Regions from separate parts of the Lelliottia sp. GFLA7 genome, predicted to be linked through region 2. Evidence: predicted binding sites of a transcription regulator. Region 2 holds the regulator's gene; each other region holds the start of a gene.

Region 1 (7,247 bases), on a different contig from region 2:
GATTCGAGCCTATGCGCAAACAGCGAATATGCACGTCTCTGCGCTGGAGCAGCAGGTGAAACGCTGGCGGCCCTGGATACTGATGCTGATGGCGGGCTGGTACGAACTTCGCTTTAGCCAGTCGGGCGACAAACCATTTATTGCGCTGGCAGATGATGCCTGGCGACAGTTACAAACTAAAGGATAAGAGAGGTTCGTGTGGGTCCAGTAATGTTGGATGTCGAAGGGTATGAACTGGATGCGGAAGAGCGCGAGATTCTGGCGCATCCGCTGGTGGGTGGCTTGATTCTGTTTACCCGCAACTATCACGATCCAGAACAGTTGCGCGAACTAGTCCGCCAAATCCGCGCGGCATCGCGCAATCACCTTGTGGTGGCAGTAGATCAGGAAGGCGGTCGCGTGCAGCGTTTTCGTGACGGATTTACCCGCTTGCCTGCCGCGCAATCATTCGCTGCGTTGATGGGAATAGAAGAGGGCGGCAATCTGGCACAAGACGCGGGCTGGTTAATGGCGAGCGAAATGATTGCCATGGACATCGACATCAGCTTTGCGCCGGTGCTGGATGTGGGTCATATCAGCGCCGCGATTGGTGAGCGTTCATATCATGAAGATCCGAATATCGCTCTGGCGATGGCGACGCGCTTTATTGACGGCATGCATGATGCCGGGATGAAAACGACCGGGAAGCATTTCCCTGGGCACGGTGCGGTCACCGCAGATTCGCACAAAGAGACCCCGCGCGATCCGCGTCCGGAAGCGGAGATTCGCGCCAAAGATATGTCGGTGTTCCGATCCCTGATTACCGATAACAAACTCGATGCCATCATGCCAGCGCATGTGATTTACAGTGATGTCGATCCGCGCCCGGCCAGCGGTTCATCGCACTGGCTGCAAACGGTGCTGCGCAAAGAGCTGGGTTTTAACGGCGTGATCTTCTCTGACGATTTGTCGATGGAAGGGGCGGCAATCATGGGTAGCTACGCGGAGCGCGGACAAGCGTCGCTGGATGCAGGTTGCGATATGATCCTCGTCTGCAATAATCGTAAAGGTGCGGTGAGCGTGTTAGATAACCTGTCGCCGATCAATGCTGAACGTGTTACACAATTGTATCATAAAGGTTCATTTAGCCGTCAGGAGCTGATGAGCAGCGCTCGCTGGAAAGCGGTGAATGCGCAGCTCGAAGCACTCAATGAGCGCTGGCAGGCACACAAAGCGGGCCAATAACCATCCCGGAAGACGTAGTGTGGCGAGGAAACGATGATCATTTATTTGCACGGTTTTGACTCGAACAGTCCTGGTAACCATGAGAAAGTGCTGCAACTGCAGTTTATCGATCCGGACGTGCGGCTGATTAGCTACAGTACGCGCCATCCGAAGCATGACATGCAGCATTTGCTCAAAGAAGTGGACAAGATGCTGCAGCTCAACGTCGACGAGCGCCCGCTGATTTGTGGTGTCGGTCTCGGCGGCTATTGGGCAGAACGCATCGGTTTTCTCTGCGATATTCGCCAGGTCGTCTTCAATCCGAATCTGTTCCCTGAAGAGAACATGGAAGGTAAAATCGACCGCCCTGAAGAGTATGCGGATATCGCCACAAAATGCGTCAGTAATTTCCGCGAGAAAAACCGCGATCGCTGCCTTGCGATCCTCTCCCGACAGGATGAGGCGTTAAACAGCCATCGCGCGGCAGAGTTTTTGCACCATTATTATGAAATTGTGTGGGATGAAGAGCAGACCCACAAATTCAAAAACATCTCCCCGCATCTACAGCGTATCAAAGCCTTCAAGACTCTGGGTTAACCCTTTCTGAAGATTCTCTGGCCCGGCGGCGCAAGCTTGCCGGGCTTTGTCTTTGCTACAATTGTTCAAATTTAAACCGGCAAAACTTGATTCATATCAATTTTGGTATGACCAATGCGCCTTGCGTGTTATTCTCAATACCGATGAATGGTTTCAGTGCTGTAACCTGTTGTTAAATAAGAGTTATTTTTATAACTTTTAATTAACAATTGGTTAATAATTTGAGGGGGTCACATTGACTACGCCATTGAAAAAGATAGTGATTGTAGGCGGCGGCGCAGGTGGGCTGGAGCTGGCAACACAACTCGGTAAAAAGCTGGGTCGTGGTAAAAAAGCCAAAATTACGCTGGTCGATCGTAACCACAGCCATCTGTGGAAACCGCTGCTGCACGAAGTGGCAACCGGTTCACTGGATGAAGGTGTGGATGCCCTAAGCTATCTGGCGCACGCGCGTAATCATGATTTCCAGTTCCAATTGGGCTCGGTGATGGATATCAACCGTGAGAGCAAAACCATTACTCTAGCTGAGCTGCGTGATGAGAAAGGTGAACTGCTGGTGCCTGAGCGCAAACTGCCTTATGACACGCTGGTGATGGCGCTGGGCAGTACCTCTAACGACTTCAATACGCCGGGTGTGAAAGATCACTGCATCTTCCTGGACAACCCGCATCAGGCGCGTCGTTTCCACCAGGAAATGCTCAATCTGTTCCTGAAATACTCCAATAACCTTGGCGCGAATGGCAAAGTCAATATCGCCATTGTGGGCGGCGGGGCGACGGGCGTTGAACTGTCTGCTGAACTGCACAATGCGGTGAAACAGCTGCACAGCTATGGTTACAAAGGATTGACCAATGATGCGCTGAACGTCACGCTGGTCGAAGCTGGCGAACGTATTCTGCCTGCATTGCCACCGCGTATTTCGGGCGCTGCGCACAGCGAGTTGACCAAAATGGGCGTGCGTGTTCTGACGCAAACCATGGTCACCAGTGCTGACGCTGGCGGTCTGCACACCAAAGATGGTGAATACATTCAAGCGGATCTGATGGTTTGGGCTGCGGGTATCAAAGCGCCTGATTTTATGAAAGAGATTGGTGGCCTGGAAACGAACCGCATCAACCAGCTCGTCGTTGAACCGACGCTGCAAACCACGCGCGATCCGAACATCTTTGCGATTGGTGACTGCGCCTCTTGTGCCCGCCCTGAAGGTGGATTTGTACCGCCGCGTGCGCAGGCGGCTCACCAGATGGCAAGCCTGGCGCTGCATAACATCCTGGCGCAGACGAAGGGCAAAGCCATGAAGTCATACGTTTACAAAGACCATGGCTCGCTGGTTTCCCTGTCGAACTTCTCAACCGTGGGCAGCCTGATGGGTAACCTGATGCGCGGCTCCATGATGGTTGAAGGACGTATTGCGCGCTTCGTGTATATCTCGCTGTACCGCATGCATCAGGTCGCGCTGCACGGTTATTTCAAAACCGGCTTGATGATGCTGGTGGGCAGCATTAACCGCGTGATTCGCCCCCGTCTTAAGCTGCATTAATCTCACCCCCCTTCGGTCCCACCGGAGGGGGTTTTTAGCATATCGTCCTGTCATATCCCCCTGAGAGCCTAGGAGTTCTCTGAAACGTATTCCTGGTCGCTCAACCCCTCTGTTTTTGATCCTTATTCTGATTGGCGAAGTCTTTCTTTGATTGCAAAATTGTTACTAACAGCAACAAAGGAGGAAGTCCCGTGAATAAATCAATGTTGGCGGGTATAGGGATTGGCGTGGCTGCTGCGCTCGGCGTGGCGGCGGTTGCCAGTCTTAACGTGTTTGAGCGTGGCCCGCAGTACGCACAAGTTGTTTCAGCAACACCGATTAAAGAATCCGTAAAAACGCCTCGTCAAGAGTGCCGCAACGTGGCCGTTACTCATCGTCGTCCGGTACAGGATGAAAACCGCATCGCAGGTTCAGTTCTGGGAGCTGTTGCCGGTGGTGTGATTGGTCATCAGTTTGGCGGGGGACGCGGGAAAGATGTTGCCACGGTCGTCGGAGCATTAGGCGGCGGTTATGCAGGGAATCAAGTCCAGGGCGCGATGCAGGACGGAGATACCTACACCACCACGCAGCAGCGTTGTAAAACTGTCTACGATAAGTCAGAAAAAATGCTGGGTTACGATGTGACCTATAAGATTGGCGATCAGCAGGGCAAAATCCGAATGGATAAAGATCCCGGCACCCAAATTCCACTGGATGGCAATGGCCAGCTGGTTTTGAATAACAAGGTGTGAAAAAAGCAGTTCTTTGAATTTGGCTCCTCACGCGCTCAGGCTGAGGAGCCTTTTTTTGCTGTAAAAACAGTTGTTAAAGGTCAAATTCATGATGCTGGCGCAGAAGCAAAAATCCTGTAATCAGCACTGAGATAAATGCAAACAGCACTGAACCACCACATACAATCCACAGACCAAATAACAATGTAATTACTATTAGCACTTTGAATAATGGTAATAGCAAAATCATCTTTATTTTCCTTCCGCATGTGTACAGTCAGAAAGCGCCTTTGTCATAGACAAAAATAATGTGCCGCCGCATCGGCTGGGAAAGGGTATAGCTACGGTTATTAGCGTCTTCATGACGTGAACGACTCTCCATTTAATGGCCGCTAATCATTAGCAGCACAATAATCACCATTTAAGCGTAGCAAACGAGGCGTTTTTGGAGATAGATTTGACCTATTGTTCAACAGGCCAAATCTGATTTCTGACGATATATTCAGCTTTTGAGCAGCTCAGGCCAGAGCCGCAACGTGGTATGAGTGATTTTTTGCAGCTTTTCAATGTCCGCGCCTTCACGTGCGCTGATCGACATTCCCTGCAGAATACAGCTCAGGAATTGAGTCAATTCTGCCGTATCACAATGCGCGGGGATCTCGCCCCGCGCCTGACGTTGGCGTAAAAACGCACCCAGCGTCTCTTCCTGCATGGCATGGCGCGACTTCACGGTATTGGCGATCTCTTTCGAGGAGGCCGCGAGCGTGGCGGAAGTGTTGATCATAAAACAACCCGCTGGCGTATCTTTGCTGGTGAAGCATGCGGCCACCGTTGCGAAATAATCCTCTAAAGCCTGTTCAACCGTCTTCTCTTCGCAGAAAAGCTGTGCCTCATGTTTGGCCGCAAAACGGGTGATATAGCGATCCAGCACCGCACGGAACAGACCTTCTTTATTCGTAAATTCTGCGTACAGCGTAGGGGCTTTCGCGCCAGTGGCTTCGACCAGATCGGATAAAGACGTGGCTTCATAGCCGTGCTGCCAGAAAAGTGTCATGGCCTTATCAAGCGCCGCATCCCTGTCGAACACCTTCGGTCGGCCACGGCTTTTTTTAGCGCAACTCGTGATGTCGGTTGTCATAGCCGTTGTACCTCGGTTGGTTTATTGAATGACCATTATAAAAATAATAGCCAGTGGCGACCAGCACTGATTTGATAAAAATAAATTAATCATATGAATATGATTAATATGAGGTTTTAAATTAATTTAACGATCATTATAAAATAGTGTTGACGTGTGATGCAGATCACATCTATCATTTACCTATCGATCGTTAAGTAATTAACTTACGACCTCCTAATCATCTGCTAAAGGCTACTCATCATGAAAAACGTAAAAACCCTGATTGCTGCTGCTTTCTTAAGCTCACTCTCTTTCGCAAGCTTCGCGGCCGTTGAAGTGCAATCGACTCCAGTTGACCAGCAAAAAGTGGGCACTATTTCTGCTAACGCAGGGACCAACCTGGGTTCACTGGAAGACCAACTGGCGCAAAAAGCAGAAGAAATGGGTGCGAAATCTTTCCGCATCACGTCAGTGACTGGCCCGAACACCCTGCACGGTACTGCTGTTATTTATAAATAAGCCTGGCGAAACCCTCATATTTGCCACTGCAATAAAAAAGGCCCCGCATCACTGCGGGGCCTTTTTTTGTTCGCTCTTTAAAGCGATTGCTGAGTCATACCGGGATGTGGCGTCACATCCACCGGCATTCCTGAGCGAATCTCCATCGCTCTTTCCATCACCGCGCTATCGGCGCTGGCTTTGAACGTTTGCATAGCGGCGTTCAGCACAATCGGCAGCGTTTGCGGATCGTCACCGATATTTTTTGACAGCGGCTGGTGGATTTCAACCAGACGTTTTCCGCCCGGCTCTTCCGACACTTTAATCGGCGTGTTCAAAATATTGACCTTCGTCCCCGGCGTAATCACCCGGAAAAGGGTTTCGATATCGCCATCGCGCAGGCGAATACAGCCTGAGCTCACGCGCATCCCAATCCCAAAATCAGCATTGGTTCCGTGCAGCAAATAGACGCCGCCGTAGGCCGCCAGACGAATGGCATGATGGCCCATCGGATTGTCGGGGCCTGCTGGCACGACAGCGGGCAAATCAATCCCCTGTGCTTTATAGCGCGCACGGATATTCGCCGTCGGCGTCCAGGTTGGATTCGCGCGTTTATCCGACACCGTCGTCACCATGGTTGGCGTTAAGGTATCGCCGCCTAACTGACCGATGCCGATCGGGTAAACCGTCACCTCTTTTTTACCCGGCGGGTAATAGTAGAGGCGCAATTCCGCAAGGTTGATCACCAGCCCTTCACGCGGCGCGTCGGGCAAAAGCGTTTGCAGCGGAATCGTCAGCACGCTGCCTGCGCGCGGCACGTAAGGATCAACGCCTGGGTTTGCCTGCAGCAAAGCCAGAAAGCCGACGTTATATTTTTTCGCAATCGCTTCAAGCGATCCACCATCATTTTCCACGACGTGAAATTTATTCTCACCGACCAAACGGCTGCCGGCAGGCGGTAAAGGCCAGGTGTTGGCGCGAGCGGGAAGGGCAATCGCCACCGCCGCCGCCAGCGCAAAAAAGGTTATCCAGCGAGTTAAACGCAAGGTCATCATTATCACCAAAATCCATAGTAATAGTAGGGCTATTGTTGCGAAATAGTTAATTGATAATTATGGCGAATGCATGTGTCGGGAAACGCAGGGGGATTGCAAAGATTGTGTAAATATCAGGCCCCGATAACTGGCGTTACCGGGGCATAAACGTCACTACGCTACCGTGTTTTCTTCCAGTTGACGCATAAAGTTGCGCACCCATTCCATGCGGGTTTTCCGGTCGGCCAGTTCCTGCATAAACTTCAGACGCGTCGGGCCATCCAGGCGGAAATGCTGTGGTTGCTTCTGCAACAAACCGATCAGCCACATCGGATCGACATGGTTTTTCTCAGCAAATTCAACCGTCCCGCCTTTCTCATTCCCTTCAAGCTTGCGGATACCCAGCTTCTGCGCCTGCTGACGCAGTCGGGCGATGTCGAGCAGGTTACGCGCCGGATCCGGCAGCAAACCAAAGCGGTCAATGAGCTCAACCTTGATTTCTTCAAGCTCAGACTCTTTTTTGGCGCTGGCAATTCGCTTATAGA
Region 2 (7,247 bases):
TGCGAAAGACGATCCCTTTATGGATCACCATTCGATTCCGGCACCGGGATATTTGCCCGCAAACGTGCAGTATCAGCTGACCGAACATGGCGGCCACGTTGGTTTTATCGGCGGTACGTTACGGCGTCCGAAAATGTGGCTGGAAACGCGTATCCCCGACTGGTTAACCCCCTGGCTGGAAAAAACACGATGATGATTCCCTGGCAAGATCTGGCTCCCGAAACGCTGGACAGCCTGATTGAAAGCTTTGTATTACGCGAAGGCACCGATTATGGTGAACATGAACGCTCGCTTGAACAAAAGGTCGCCGATGTGAAACGGCAGCTACAAAATGGCGAGATATTGCTGGTGTGGTCTGAACTGCACGAAACCGTCAACATCATGCCGCGCAATCAGTTTCGCGGCTGATCGCTTCATCATTCCAGTCAGGGAGTTGCTATGTCAGCCAGACATCCGGTTATTGCCGTTACGGGTTCAAGTGGTGCGGGAACCACGACCACCAGCCTCGCGTTTCGTAAGATTTTCGCGCAGCTCAACCTGCGTGCCGCCGAGGTAGAAGGCGACAGTTTTCATCGCTATACCCGCCCTGAAATGGACATGGCGATCCGCAAGGCGCGCGATCTCGGCAAACACATCAGCTACTTCGGGCCAGACGCCAACGACTTCGGTTTGCTGGAACAAACCTTTGCCGAGTACGGCCATACGGGCACAGGGCAATCGCGTAAATATCTGCATACCTATGACGAAGCCGTGCCGTGGAACCAGGTGCCGGGCACATTTACGCCGTGGCAGCCGCTTCCGGAACCAACCGATGTGCTGTTTTACGAAGGATTGCATGGCGGCGTGGTAACGCCGCAACAGGATGTGGCGCGGCATGTCGATCTGTTGGTCGGCGTGGTGCCTATCGTCAACCTGGAGTGGATCCAGAAACTCACCCGCGACACCAGCGAGCGCGGCCACTCGCGTGAGGCAGTCATGGATTCAGTGGTACGCTCAATGGAAGATTATATTAACTTCCTGACGCCGCAGTTTTCGCGCACGCACATCAACTTCCAGCGCGTGCCTACAGTGGACACGTCAAATCCCTTCGCCGCCAAAACGATTCCGTCGCTCGACGAAAGCTTTGTGGTGATTCACTTCCGTAATCTGGAAGATATTGATTATCCGTGGCTGCTGGCAATGCTGCAGGGGTCGTTTATTTCGCACATAAATACGCTGGTCGTGCCGGGCGGGAAAATGGGACTGGCGATGGAGCTGATCATGATGCCGCTGGTGCAACGGCTGATGGAAGGCAAAAAGATCGAATGATCTTATTCCCTCTCCTCATGGGAGAGGGCTAAATCTCGTCAACGCTTACGCTTCAATCACTTCATACGAATGCGTGATTTTCACCGCTTTTTCCAGCATCAACGCGACCGAGCAGTACTTCTCCGCAGAAAGATCCACCGCACGGGAAACCGCGGCATCTTTCAGCGCTTTGCCGGTCACAATGAAGTGCAGATTGATGTGCGTAAACAGACGCGGCGCTTCTTCGCGACGCTCTGATGTCAGCTTCACTTCGCAATCGGTGACGTCATGACGCCCTTTTTGCAGAATCGAGACCACGTCGATGGCACTGCATCCACCCGCCGCGATCAGCACCACTTCCATCGGACTTGGCGCTTTATCGCCGGAGTTGCCATCCATCAAAATCTGGTGTCCTGAAGCGGATTCGCCGAGGAACGTTAAACCTTCAACCCATTTCACACGCGCTTGCATTTTATTCACTCCGACGTTGCATTTTTCCGGACAGATTACCCGTGCGTTACAATTCTCGCAACGGAAGTCGACCTGCGTCATGCTGAAGCGAGACACCAGGAGACACGCGGCAAAAGCTATGCTAAAACACTCTGGATGCTACAGTAATACATTGACGTTACACATGTATGCAGAGGACATCAAACATTACAGGCTGCAAACATTTATGACAGCCTAATTCCCAGGTACGGGGAAGAATTCGATTGCAACCCCAGAGTCAGGATGCGATTTATGACTCTGGTGACAGCTTATAACAGAGGATAACAGCGCATGGTGCTTGGCAAACCGCAAACAGACCCGACTCTCGAATGGTTCTTGTCTCATTGCCATATTCATAAGTACCCATCGAAGAGCACGCTGATTCACCAGGGTGAAAAAGCGGAAACGTTGTATTACATCGTCAAAGGCTCGGTGGCAGTGCTTATTAAAGATGAAGAAGGAAAAGAGATGATCCTTTCTTATCTGAACCAGGGCGATTTCATCGGCGAACTGGGCCTGTTTGAAGAAGGCCAGGAACGTAGCGCCTGGGTACGTGCAAAATCGGCCTGTGAAGTGGCTGAGATCTCCTACAAAAAATTCCGTCAGTTGATTCAGGTTAACCCGGATATTCTGTTGCGCCTGTCTTCGCAGATGGCTCGCCGCCTGCAAATCACCTCCGAGAAAGTGGGTAACCTCGCCTTCCTGGATGTGACCGGCCGCATCGCGCAAACGCTGTTGAACCTGGCGAAACAGCCTGACGCTATGACTCACCCTGACGGCATGCAAATTAAAATTACCCGTCAGGAAATTGGTCAGATCGTCGGTTGCTCCCGTGAAACCGTTGGCCGTATCCTGAAAATGCTGGAAGATCAGAACCTGATCTCCGCCCACGGTAAAACTATCGTGGTTTACGGAACGCGTTAATTCCGGTCGAACGGCGTGCCATCGCAAGGTGTCACGCCGTTTTTGTCTCTGGCATCTATGTGGCGCAGGCTGATCTATCACCCGGAAGTTAACTACGCACTTCGGCAAACGCTGGTGTTATGTCTCCCCGTGGCCGTCGGTTTGATTCTGGGTCACCTGCAACACGGTCTGCTTTTTTCCCTCGTCCCTGCCTGCTGTAACATTGCCGGTCTCGATACGCCGCATAAACGCTTTTTCAAACGCCTGATTATTGGCGGATCGCTGTTTGCCGGATGTAGCCTGGCAGTACAGCTTTTGCTGGCGCGCGATATCCCCTTGCCGCTGATTTTAACCGTGCTGGCACTCACGCTCGGCGTGACGGCGGAAATCAGTTCTCTGCATGCCCGATTGCTCCCCGCTTCGCTAATTGCCTCGATTTTCACCCTCAGCCTCGCCGGGAATATGCCCGTCTGGGAACCGCTGCTGATCTACGCGTTTGGCACGCTATGGTACGGATTATTCAACTGGTTCTGGTTTTGGATGTGGCGCGAGCAGCCTTTGCGCGAATCCTTAAGCCTGCTCTACGTTCAGCTCGCTGATTACTGCGAAGCAAAATACACCCTGCTGACGCAGCATACCGACCCGGAAAAGGCGCTGCCGCCGCTGCTGACGCGTCAGCAAAAAGTGGTCGATTTAATCAGCCAGTGTTATCAACAGTTGCACATGCTGGCGGCCAATAAAAATCATGAATACAAACGGCTGCTGCGCACGTTTCAGGTAGGGCTGGATCTCCAGGAACATATCTCCGTCAGCCTGCATCATCCGCAGGAAGTGCAAAAACTGGTGGAGCGTAGCCATGCCGAAGCGGTGATCCGCTGGAATGCCCAGACGGTCGCGGCGCGTCTGCGCGTGCTGGCTGACGATATTCTTTATCACCGCTATCCCACGCGCTTTACCATGGATAAGCCATTAGGCGCGCTGGAGAAAATCGCCCGTCAGCATCCGGATAACCCGGTCGGGCAGTTCTGCGCATGGCATTTCAGCCGCATCGCACGCGTGCTGCGCACCCAACGTCCGCTCTATTCCCGTGACCTGATGGCGGATAAGCAGAAACGGCTGCCGCTACTGCCAGCGCTGAAAAGCTATCTGTCTTTTAAATCCTCTGCCCTGAGAAATGCGGCGCGCATTAGCGTGATGCTGAGTATCGCCAGCCTGATGGGCGTGGCGCTGCATTTACCCAAGCCCTACTGGATTTTAATGACTGTGCTGTTCGTGACGCAGAACGGCTATGGCGCGACGCGCGTGCGGATCCTGCACCGGGCGGGCGGGACTATTGCCGGCCTGGTGATTGCGGGCGTCACGCTGCACTTCCACGTTCCGGACGGTTATACCCTGGCGGGCATGCTGCTTATCACGCTGGTCAGCTATCTGTTTATCCGTAAAAACTATGGCTGGGCAATGGTCGGCTTTACGGTCACCGCGGTGTATACCCTGCAACTGCTTACCCTGAATGGCGAACAGTTTATTGTCGCCCGACTGGTGGATACGCTGATTGGCTGTCTGATTGCGTTTGGCGGCATGGTCTGGCTGTGGCCGCAGTGGCAAAGCGGGCTGTTGCGCCAGAATGCTCACGATGCGCTCGAGGCCGACCAGCAGGCTATTCGCCTGATCCTCAGCGCCGATCCGCAGCCGTCGCCGCTGGCGTACCAGCGCATGAAGGTCAATCAGGCTCATAACGCGCTGTTTAACTCGCTGAACCAAGCCATGCAAGAGCCGGGCTTTAATTCGCACTATCTGGCCGATATGAAACTCTGGGTCACCCACAGCCAGTTCATCGTTGAACATATCAACGCGATGACCACGCTGGCGCGCGAGCATACGATGCTGACGCCGGATCTGGCGCAGCGCTATTTGCAGTCGTGTGAAATTGCGTTGCAGCGGTGTCAGCAGCGCCTGGAATATGACGCGCCGGGGGAATCGGGGGATATTAATATTCTTGAAGGGCCCGAAACGCTCACCTACGGTCCGATGAGCACGCTGGAACAGCACTTACAGCGTATACTCGGGCATCTGAGCACCATGCACACCATTTCGTCGGTGGCATGGCGACAACGCCCACATCACGGTATTTGGTTAACGCGCCTGTTGCGGCGTGAATCCAATTAACCCTTAACGATTTTCCCAACGGCTGCGGCAAAGCGCGCCATACCGTCGTCAATATCCTGTGCTTCAATCACCAGCGACGGCGCAAAGCGCATGACGTCCGGTCCGGCATTCAGCACCATCACCCCTTCGTGCGCAGCGGCATGGAGGAAATCACGCGCGCGGCCTTGATATTGTGGCTTCAGTTCCGCGCCAACCAGCAGCCCCATTCCACGAATATCACTGAACACATCGTACTGCGCATCGATCTGCTGAAGATGTTTCACAAACTGTTCGCGTTTCGCGCTCACGCCGTTCAGCACGTCTGGCGTGTTGATAATATCAAACGCCGCGCCAGCGATAGCGCAGGCCAGCGGATTCCCGCCGTAGGTCGAACCGTGAGATCCTACATGGAATGCCGACGCGATCTCCTGCGTCGTCAGCACGGCGCTGACCGGGAAGCCGCCGCCGAGCGCTTTGGCGCTGGTCAGAATGTCCGGCGTCACGCCGTAATGCATGTAAGCAAACAGATCGCCGGTACGCCCCATTCCGCTCTGCACTTCATCAAACACCAGCAGCGCCTGATGTTCGTCGCACAGTTCACGCAGGCCTTTCAGGAACTCTGGCGTCGCCGCCATTACACCGCCTTCGCCCTGAATCGGCTCAACCACAATCGCGCAGGTGTGGTCGTCCATTACCGCTTTTACGGCGTGGAGATCGTTAAACGGCACATGGATGATGTCGGCAGGTTTTGGGCCAAATCCATCGGAATACTTCGGCTGTCCGCCGACGGAAACCGTAAACAGCGAGCGGCCGTGGAAGGCGTTATGGAAAGCAATAATTTTGGTTTTGTACGGGCTATGACGCGTAGACGCGTAGTAACGCGCCAGCTTGAACGCAGTTTCGTTAGCTTCGGTACCTGAGTTCATGAAAAGAACGCGCTCGGCAAACGTGGCGTCGATAATTTTGCGCCCCAGACGCAGCGCGGGTTCATTAGTGAACACGTTGCTGGTGTGCCACAGGGTTTCGCCCTGCGTTTTTAACGCCTCGACCAGAGCAGGATGGCAATGCCCCAGCGCCGTCACCGCAATACCACCCGCAAAATCAACGTACTCTTTGCCCTGCTGATCCCACACGCGGCTGCCTTTCCCTTTTACCGGGATAAACTCAGCCGGTGCATAAATCGGCAGGATAACTTCATCGAAAGTTGCGCGTGTAATTGCAGATTGTTCAGTTGCCATGTCATGCCCATCCATTTTATGTCACATTAACAGTGAAAATATAATCACAAAATATGCATAAAAAATCACAACAAAGCAATAACCAATCAACGATGGAGGAAATTAGCCAGCAGTTGATGGCCCTGTTCGCTCAGGATGCTTTCCGGATGGAACTGCACGCCTTCGAGATCCCATTCGCGGTGACGAATGCCCATGATCTCCTGGGTGTCGCTCCAGGCGGTCACGTCAAAGCAATCGGGTAGCGTGGGCGGGTCAATTATCAGCGAATGATAGCGCGTCACCGTGAGGGGATTGTTCAGACCGCGAAATACGCCGGTTCCGGTATGCGTCACCGGAGAGGTTTTGCCGTGCATCACTTTTGCGGCACGAACGATTGTCGCGCCAAAGACCTGGCCGATCGCCTGATGCCCCAAGCAGACGCCCAGAATTGGCAGTTTGCCAGCAAAATCGCGGATAACATCGAGCGAAATACCCGATTCAGACGGGGTACAAGGCCCTGGCGAAATGACAATTTTCTGCGGTGCCAGCGCGTTGATATCTGCCAGCGTCACCTCATCATTACGTCGGACCACCACCTCAGCACCCAGTTCACAAAAGTACTGGTACAGGTTCCAGGTAAATGAATCGTAATTATCAATCAGCAGAATCATGGCGGCTCCAAAAATTAGCCGCCCTATTCTACTCAGTTTCCCGCGCTTCGCTCACTACTTTGGCAAAGATGGTCGTCAGGTCGGTTAAATCGCCCATGGCCCCGCTCTGATTAGCTGCAGACCAGAAATCGGGTTCGATGTCTTTCCAGCTCAGCTGATACCCCGCGTGGATGGCCAGTTGCTCGAAAAAGACACGTTGCGCGATCCCGTTACCAATCCGGAACGGATGCAGGACGTTGATCTCGCAATAGTAATGGCTGAGACGGGCGATAAACTCCCTTTTCTCAAGTCCGACAAGATAGCCCTCTTCCTCAAGATCTTGCATCAGACCATTGCCTTCTTTTTCGATATACGCGAAATGACAGAATCGCGTATCACCCTGATAAATATCGACTTCACGGATATCACCCGCCCAGTCGAAAATATCCTGATAAAGATGGCGATGAATGGCGCACAGGTGCGGCAAACCGGGTGCGGGCGGCCCAAGGGGTAGAGTTGCGGCGCGTAAGGCCGTGAGTTCATACGAGGCCTGCGC
Region 3 (7,247 bases), on a different contig from region 2:
CGATGGGCGATTTACAGTCGCCAGAGTGGGTCGGTGAAGAGTGTGCAAAACGCACGCTGTCGCGCCTGTCTCCACGTAAACTCTCCACCATGAAAGCGCCGGTGATTTTTGCCAACGAAGTGGCGACCGGGCTGTTTGGTCATCTGGTCGGGGCGATTGCGGGCGGTGCGGTTTATCGTAAATCGACGTTCCTGCTCGATTCGCTGGGGCAACAAATTCTGCCGGAATGGCTGACCATTGAAGAACACCCGCATCTGCTGAAAGGGCTGGCGTCGACGCCGTTCGATGGCGAAGGCGTACGCACAGAACGTCGCGACATCATTAAAGACGGCATTCTTACCCAATGGCTGCTGACCAGCTATTCTGCGCGCAAGCTCGGGCTGCAAAGCACCGGCCACGCAGGCGGTATCCACAACTGGCGCATCGAAGGCCAGGGCCTGAACTTTGAACAGATGCTCAAAGAAATGGGCACCGGCCTGGTCGTGACCGAGTTGATGGGTCAGGGCGTCAGCGGGATCACCGGCGATTACTCTCGCGGTGCGGCGGGCTTCTGGGTCGAAAACGGTGAAATTCAGTATCCGGTAAGCGAAATCACGATTGCCGGTAACTTAAAAGACATGTGGCGCAATATCGTTACTGTCGGTAACGATATTGAAACACGTAGCAATATACAGTGTGGTTCAGTGCTGTTACCCGAGATGAAAATCGCGGGTCAATAATACCCGTCATATTTCACGTTGCAGATGCGTTGGCTGCGCTCGAATTATTGAGGGTATTTAGCTTATTTTTCATAATAAAAAAGGAAGTGAGCAATGCGTAAAAACCTGTTAGCGATTCTTGCTGTGTCGTCGTTAGTGTTCAGTTCTGCTGGGTTTGCCGCCGATCTTGAAGATGATATGGACACGCTCAGTAGCAACCTGAAAGTGGTCCAGAAAACGGATAATGCGACGGAAATGAAAGACGCATTGACCAAAATGCGCGTCGCCGCACTCGATGCGCAAAAAGCGACGCCACCAAAGCTGGAAAACAAAGCAGCCGACAGCGCTGAGATGAAAGACTATCGCCACGGTTTTGACGTGCTGGTCGGCCAGATCGACGGCGCCCTGAAGCTTGCCAACGAAGGCAAAGTGAAAGAAGCCCAGGCTGCCGCTGATGGATTTATTGCCACCCGCAACGAAAACCACAAAAAATTCCGCTAATGGCACGCTAAGCCAGACGGCAAAATAATCAACGGGGGCGAAAGGCCCCCGTTTTGTTTGCCACAACGTAATAAGAAAACCTTATCCGCGTCACACTTTACGACCTTGCGCGTAAATTTTTCCACTCTCCTTTCTGACCTTTTGCCGCCGAATAGAGTGATATTCATCACGCAAATCCAGTTGATAATTCATATTCACCGTAATTATGTGGAACAGATCACTGGTGCCGCTTTCCTTTCCACTTCGAAGTGGAAAATAACTCGCTACAAACCTTTAACCTCCAGCGTTAGTTTTATCTCAGTGCCATTAACGGGGTAAGACGAGTGATTAACGGAGCGGTAATGAACGACGTTGGAGAACAGGCAGCGCAAACTGAAACGCTCGCAAACACCATGCTCGAGCAGGTCTATTACCAGCTTGCCCGCCACAACATCATTCCCAATGACGTCCAGCAGCAGATGCTGACTTCACACGTTCGCGCAATGGCGCACCGGTCGGTGACCGGGGAACCGCTGCCGGAGGTCGAAGCTGACCTGTTCGATGAAATTTCAGCAGATTCAATGCGGCTTGCCCGCGAAGTGGTCGCACAGTTCGGCAATCTTCCTGATGAAGAAGCCTGGCTGCTCTCCGTTCACTTCGAAGTCGCCAAAGACAACCTTTAAGGAGCACCACAATGGAACAAATTACAGTCGTGATCGGCGATCGTCTCGGGAAAGGCCAGAAAGTGGCTATCGGTGTGGAAAAGGCCGGCGGTCGTGCGGTTGTCGTACCGGGCGTGGCGGCGGACATGAAATTGGGCGACGTGATGAAAGCGGAAAACGCCACATTCGGGATCTCCTTCTGCGGCAGCGGCGGCGCGGGTGCTATCACAGCGCAAACCAAACATGGCTACAAAGCGAAATACGGCATGCGTTCAGTGGAAGAGGGCGTCACCGCCATCAACGAAGGCAACAACGTGTTGGGCTTTGGCTTTATGGATAAAGAAGAGCTGGGCGAGCGACTGGTGCAGGCCTGGCTGAAAAAGTACGGCGCGTAACATGAAAGAGCAATTCACCACCACGGTGAGAGTAAAGGGCAAGGGCGACGCCAAAACACGCGCCTTTGCCGACGCGCTAAACCACGTACAGGCCGCGGTGATGAACGCATCGCCGCATATCTTACTGCGTATTGAGCCACAGGATGTGCAGGTTGTTCAGGCGCAAGAAGCGGTGCGTAAAGAAGCGTTTCTGTTCTTCTTTTTGCGCCGGGAAAGACGCACTTACAGCGTGGAGCTGGACGTGACCGTCAACGTGACTGCCATCAATCTTGACCAGGTGGATTTTGTCGCGCAACGCTGATTCTCACTAATAGGGCAGACGAATGTTCCTGATAATTTTAATAAAATCGCTCATCATCGGCGGCCTGGTTGGCGTCGGCGTTGGCGCCGGGGCTGCACGCATGTTTCATGCGCCTACCACACAGGGTATGGGCGCATTTCGTACGTTGGGGGAACTGAACTCCTGCGAAGGGGATCCCGCTTCTCACTTCTCCTTTGGTCTGGGTTTCTTCTTCAACGCCTGGGCCTCTTCGGTTGCGGCGGGGGCGTTCACGCAGGACGTTGACCATCGCATCATCCCTAACTGGGGTGCCGCGGCGCTGATGCTAAAAAACCGCAATGTCGGTGAGACGCTACACGATCCCCGCAAAATGGCGATTGCCTGCGGCGTGATCGGCATGTTCGTCGTCACCTTCTTAAACCTCACGGCTTCGTCCGTTCCAGCGGCGCTTCAGGTGACCGCCGTTAAGGTGCTGGTTCCTGCGGCAAACCTGCTGGTGAATACCGTGATGCCGGTGATCTTCTGGCTGGCGGCGATTGATGCAGGTAAAAAATCCGGCTTCTGGGCCACCGTGTTTGGCGGCGCAGCGCAGCTGATTATGGGCAACGCCGTACCGGGTCTGGTGCTTGGCATCCTGATTGGTAAAGGCGTCGAAGAGAGCGGCTGGAACCGCGTGACCAAAGTGATGATGGTGGCGATTGTTCTGCTGTTCGTCCTGAGTGGTTTCTTCCGCGGCTTCGACATGAAAATGATCGAATCCTTCCATCTGACCGTGCCGAACTGGCTCGACATGATCCACAGCTCGCTCAGCGGCAAATAACAGGAGCCTCGACATGGAACAGAATAAAGGTTTTTGGTATGCCGACTGGTCGTTCCCGATCTTCGTTGGCCTGCTCTCATCCGGCGTCTTCGCCGGGACGCACATGTACTACCTCTACGGCATCGGCGCGTTTAACGAAGTGGCGTTTGTGGCGATGTTAAAAGCGGGCATGGATACCGGCGTGTATGGCGCGGTGGCTGCGTTTGGTGCCAGCTTCCTGTTTGCGCGCATCATCGAAGGTTCGCTGGTGGGGATTCTGGATATCGGTGGGGCGATTCAAACCGGCGTCGGCCTCGGCGTTCCGGCGCTGCTGCTGGGCGCAGGCTTTGTCTTCCCGGTTGCCAACTTTATTGCGTCGCTGGCTACCGGCCTGGTGATTGGTCTGGCGATTGGCTACCTGATTATCCTGGCGCGTAAATTCACCATCAATCAAAGCGATTCCACCTACGGGGCGGACGTGATGATGGGCGCGGGTAACGCCTCTGGCCGCTTCCTTGGCCCGTTGATTATCCTCAGCGCCATGACCGCCTCTATCCCGATTGGGATTGGTTCTCTGATTGGCGCGCTGCTGTTTTACCTCTGGCAGAAGCCGATCACCGGCGGCGCGATCCTTGGCGCAATGATTTTGGGTTCGCTGTTCCCGGTAGCCCTCTAATCCCCGGCGGGCGCTTCGGCGCTCGCTTTCTCAGGAGATGTTTATGTTTGATTTACTCCTGCGCCGTGCGCGCCTCACCGACGATACGCTGGCTGACATCGCCATTCAGGACGGCAAAATTGCGGCGCTGGGTGAGATTAACGCTCCCGCACACAAAACCGTCGAGCTGAACGGCGAAGTGTTTGTCAGCGCGGGCTGGATTGATTCTCACGTTCACTGCTACCCAAACTCACCGATTTACCATGATGAGCCGGACAGCGTGGGCATCGCGACAGGCGTCACAACCGTCGTGGACGCGGGCAGCACCGGCGCGGATGACGTTGACGATTTCTACGAAATCACCCGCAAGGCCAGTACGGAGGTTTTCGCGCTGCTGAATATTTCCCGCGTTGGGCTGATCGCCCAGAACGAGCTGGCGAACATGGCCAACATCGATGCGGACGCGGTACAGCAGGCCGTGAAGCGTCACCCTGATTTTATCGTCGGCCTGAAAGCGCGCATGAGCAGCAGCGTGGTCGGGGAAAACGGCATCACGCCGCTGGCGCGCGCGAAAGCGATGCAGCAGCAAAATGGCGGCCTGCCGCTGATGGTCCACATCGGCAACAATCCGCCCAATCTTGATGAAATTGCTGACCTCTTGAGTTCCGGCGACATCATCACCCACTGCTATAACGGCAAACCGAACCGCATCCTGACGCCGTCGGGCGAACTGCGTGCGTCCATCACCAGCGCGCTGAAGCGCGGCGTGCGACTTGACGTCGGCCACGGCACCGCAAGCTTTAGCTTCGAGGTGGCGAAACGCGCCATTGCGATGGGTATTTTGCCGCACACTATTAGCTCGGACATCTACTGCCGCAACCGCCTCAACGGCCCGGTCGGCAGCCTTGCCAGCGTGATGTCGAAATTCCTCGCCATTGGCATGTCGCTCCCGCAGGTGATCGAGTGCGTCACCGCCAACGCCGCCGACGGCCTGCGCCTGACGCAAAAAGGGCGCATTCAGCCGGGTCTGGATGCTGACCTGACGTTGTTCACCGTAAAACGCCAGCCGACGCTGCTGGTGGATGCTGAAAACGACAGCCTGCAGGCTGAACATATTCTGCTGCCGCTTGCCGCGATCCGCGCGGGCAAGGGCTACATGACCGAACAAGGGAGCACGGAAAATGTCTTCGATTTATGAAAAATACCATTTAAAACAGGTGATCAACACCTCCGGTCGTATGACGGCGCTGGGTGTTTCCACGCCGCGTCCGGAAGTGGTTCAGGCGGCGATGGACGGCATGAATCAGTATTTCGAGATGAAAGATCTGGTCAATAAAACCGGTGAATACATCGCGAAGCTGTTAGACGTCGAAGGCGCAACGGTCGTCTCCTGCGCCTCGGCGGGTATCGCGCAGTCCGTGGCGGCAGTGCTGGTGAAAGACAGCGACTGGCTGCTGGAAAACCTGCATGTCACGCCCATTGAGAACAACGAAATCGTGATGCCGAAAGGTCACAACGTCAACTTTGGCGCACCGGTCGGCACGATGGTGGCGCTCGGCGGCGGCAAAATGGTCGAAGCGGGTTACGCCAACGAATGCTCCGCCGATCAGCTGGCGGCGGCGATCACCCCGCGTACCGCCGCCATTCTCTACATCAAATCTCACCATTGCGTGCAGAAAAGCATGCTCAGCGTTGAGCAGGCGGCGGTGGTGGCGCGCAAGCACGATCTGCCGTTGATCGTTGATGCGGCCGCGGAAGAAGATCTGCATGTCTATTACCGCTCCGGCGCGGATCTGGTGATCTACAGCGGTGCGAAGGCGATCGAAGGGCCAACCAGCGGCCTGGTGATCGGTAAAACCCAGTACGTAGAATGGGTGAAACGCCAGACAGCGGGCATTGGCCGCGCCATGAAAGTCGGTAAAGAGGGCATTCTCGGCCTGACCTGCGCCATCGAACATTACCTGACGGCGACCAAAGAGAGTGGCGCAGAAATGGTCGCGAAAATGACGCCCTTTATTGACGCACTGAATACCTTAAACGGCGTGACCGCACGCGTGGTTTGGGACAGCGCCGGACGTGATATCGCGCGCAGCGAAATCAAATTCGACGAAGCCACCACCGGCGTGGGCACGGGCGATCTGGTGAACGCGCTGAAGCAGGGCGAATATGCCATTTACTTCCGTGGCTACAAGGCGAACGAAGGGATTATCGAAGCGGACGTACGCAGCGTGACCGCCGACCAGTTGAACATTGTCTATCGCCGTATCCGCGAAGTATTAGGCCAGGAGAAACACGCATGAAATTAACCCCTAACTTTTACCGTGACCGCGTGTGCCTGAACGTTCTGGCGGGTTCAAAAGCGAACGCCAGCGCGATTTACGAGGCGGCAGAAGGTCATGTGCTGGTGGGCGTGCTGTCTAAAAACTATCCTGATGTGGACAGCGCCGTTGCGGATATGCGCGAGTACGCCGCGCTGATTGATAACGCGCTCTCAGTGGGTCTTGGCGCGGGCGATCCCAATCAGTCGGCGATGGTCAGCGAAATCTCCCGCCAGGTACAGCCGCAGCACGTTAACCAGGTGTTCACCGGCGTGGCGACCAGCCGCGCGCTGCTGGGGCAAAATGACTCCGTGGTGAACGGTTTGGTGTCGCCAACGGGTACGGTCGGCAGGGTTAAAATCTCCACCGGCCCGCTGAGCAGCAAAGCACCGGACGGCATCGTGCCGGTTGAAACCGCGATCGCGCTGCTGAAAGATTTTGGCGGCAGCTCCATCAAATACTTCCCGATGGGCGGCCTGGCATGTCGCGATGAATACACTGCGGTGGCAGAAGCCTGCGCGAAGCATGATTTCTGGCTGGAGCCGACGGGCGGTATCGATCTGGATAACTTTGAGGCGATCCTGCAGATCGCACTGGATGCGGGCGTCAGCAAGATTATCCCGCACATTTACAGCTCGATTATCGACAAAGCCAGCGGAGACACCCGCCCGGCAGATGTACGCACGCTACTGGATATGACCAGGACGTTAGTGAAGTAGAATTTTGCCCCTCACCCTAACCCTCTCCCCAGGGGAGAGGGGACTGTCCGGAGCGGTCTTTTCCCTTCTGCTCATAGGGAGAGGGAATTGTTTTCTCCCTCTCCCTATGGGCATAGGGCTGGGGTGAGGGGACACAAATCGCACCCTCCTAAAGGAGCCACTATGCACACTCATCATCTGCTTGCCGCTTCACTCTCTTTGCTGGCGACCGCTGCCGTTGCACAACCGCAGTACGCCTGGG

Evidence for each region. Region 2 encodes CRP, which controls carbon source genes, mostly activating them, when cyclic AMP is high. Its sites were predicted from a motif close to ATGTGANNNNNNTCACAT; they were not measured.
Region 1: a site for CRP is predicted at 5,343-5,360, ahead of bhsA (multiple stress resistance protein BhsA). Genes of this name have one in related genera too.
Region 3: a site for CRP is predicted at 1,354-1,371, ahead of AC07RN_RS11315 (glycine dehydrogenase). Genes of this name have one in related genera too.

The regions. Positions count from the first base shown of each region.
Region 1 is NZ_JBWLAQ010000001.1:355,705-362,951, reverse strand. It holds gene thiK (thiamine kinase) at 1-187, shown strand, start outside; gene nagZ (beta-N-acetylhexosaminidase) at 199-1,224, shown strand; gene ycfP (alpha/beta hydrolase YcfP) at 1,258-1,800, shown strand; gene AC07RN_RS01805 (NAD(P)/FAD-dependent oxidoreductase) at 2,036-3,340, shown strand; gene AC07RN_RS01800 (glycine zipper 2TM domain-containing protein) at 3,532-4,071, shown strand; gene comR (TetR family copper-responsive transcriptional repressor ComR) at 4,553-5,188, opposite strand; gene bhsA (multiple stress resistance protein BhsA) at 5,432-5,689, shown strand; gene ldtC (L,D-transpeptidase LdtC) at 5,767-6,723, opposite strand; gene mfd (transcription-repair coupling factor) at 6,877-7,247, opposite strand, start outside.
Region 2 is NZ_JBWLAQ010000008.1:55,610-62,856, reverse strand. It holds gene AC07RN_RS17995 (hydrolase) at 1-193, shown strand, start outside; gene AC07RN_RS17990 (YheU family protein) at 190-408, shown strand; gene AC07RN_RS17985 (phosphoribulokinase) at 439-1,308, shown strand; gene AC07RN_RS17980 (OsmC family protein) at 1,354-1,758, opposite strand; gene crp (cAMP-activated global transcriptional regulator CRP) at 2,068-2,700, shown strand; gene AC07RN_RS17970 (YccS/YhfK family putative transporter) at 2,758-4,845, shown strand; gene argD (bifunctional acetylornithine/succinyldiaminopimelate transaminase) at 4,842-6,062, opposite strand; gene pabA (aminodeoxychorismate synthase component 2) at 6,149-6,712, opposite strand; gene AC07RN_RS17955 (putative adenosine monophosphate-protein transferase Fic) at 6,741-7,247, opposite strand, start outside.
Region 3 is NZ_JBWLAQ010000003.1:213,569-220,815, forward strand. It holds gene pmbA (metalloprotease PmbA) at 1-719, shown strand, start outside; gene cybC (cytochrome b562) at 813-1,199, shown strand; gene AC07RN_RS11315 (glycine dehydrogenase) at 1,523-1,861, shown strand; gene AC07RN_RS11320 (SFCGS family glycine-rich protein) at 1,873-2,235, shown strand; gene AC07RN_RS11325 (DUF4312 family protein) at 2,237-2,536, shown strand; gene AC07RN_RS11330 (DUF4311 domain-containing protein) at 2,559-3,335, shown strand; gene AC07RN_RS11335 (DUF4310 family protein) at 3,349-3,990, shown strand; gene AC07RN_RS11340 (amidohydrolase/deacetylase family metallohydrolase) at 4,034-5,167, shown strand; gene AC07RN_RS11345 (DgaE family pyridoxal phosphate-dependent ammonia lyase) at 5,151-6,269, shown strand; gene dagF (2-dehydro-3-deoxy-phosphogluconate aldolase) at 6,266-7,006, shown strand; gene AC07RN_RS11355 (lactonase family protein) at 7,169-7,247, shown strand, end outside.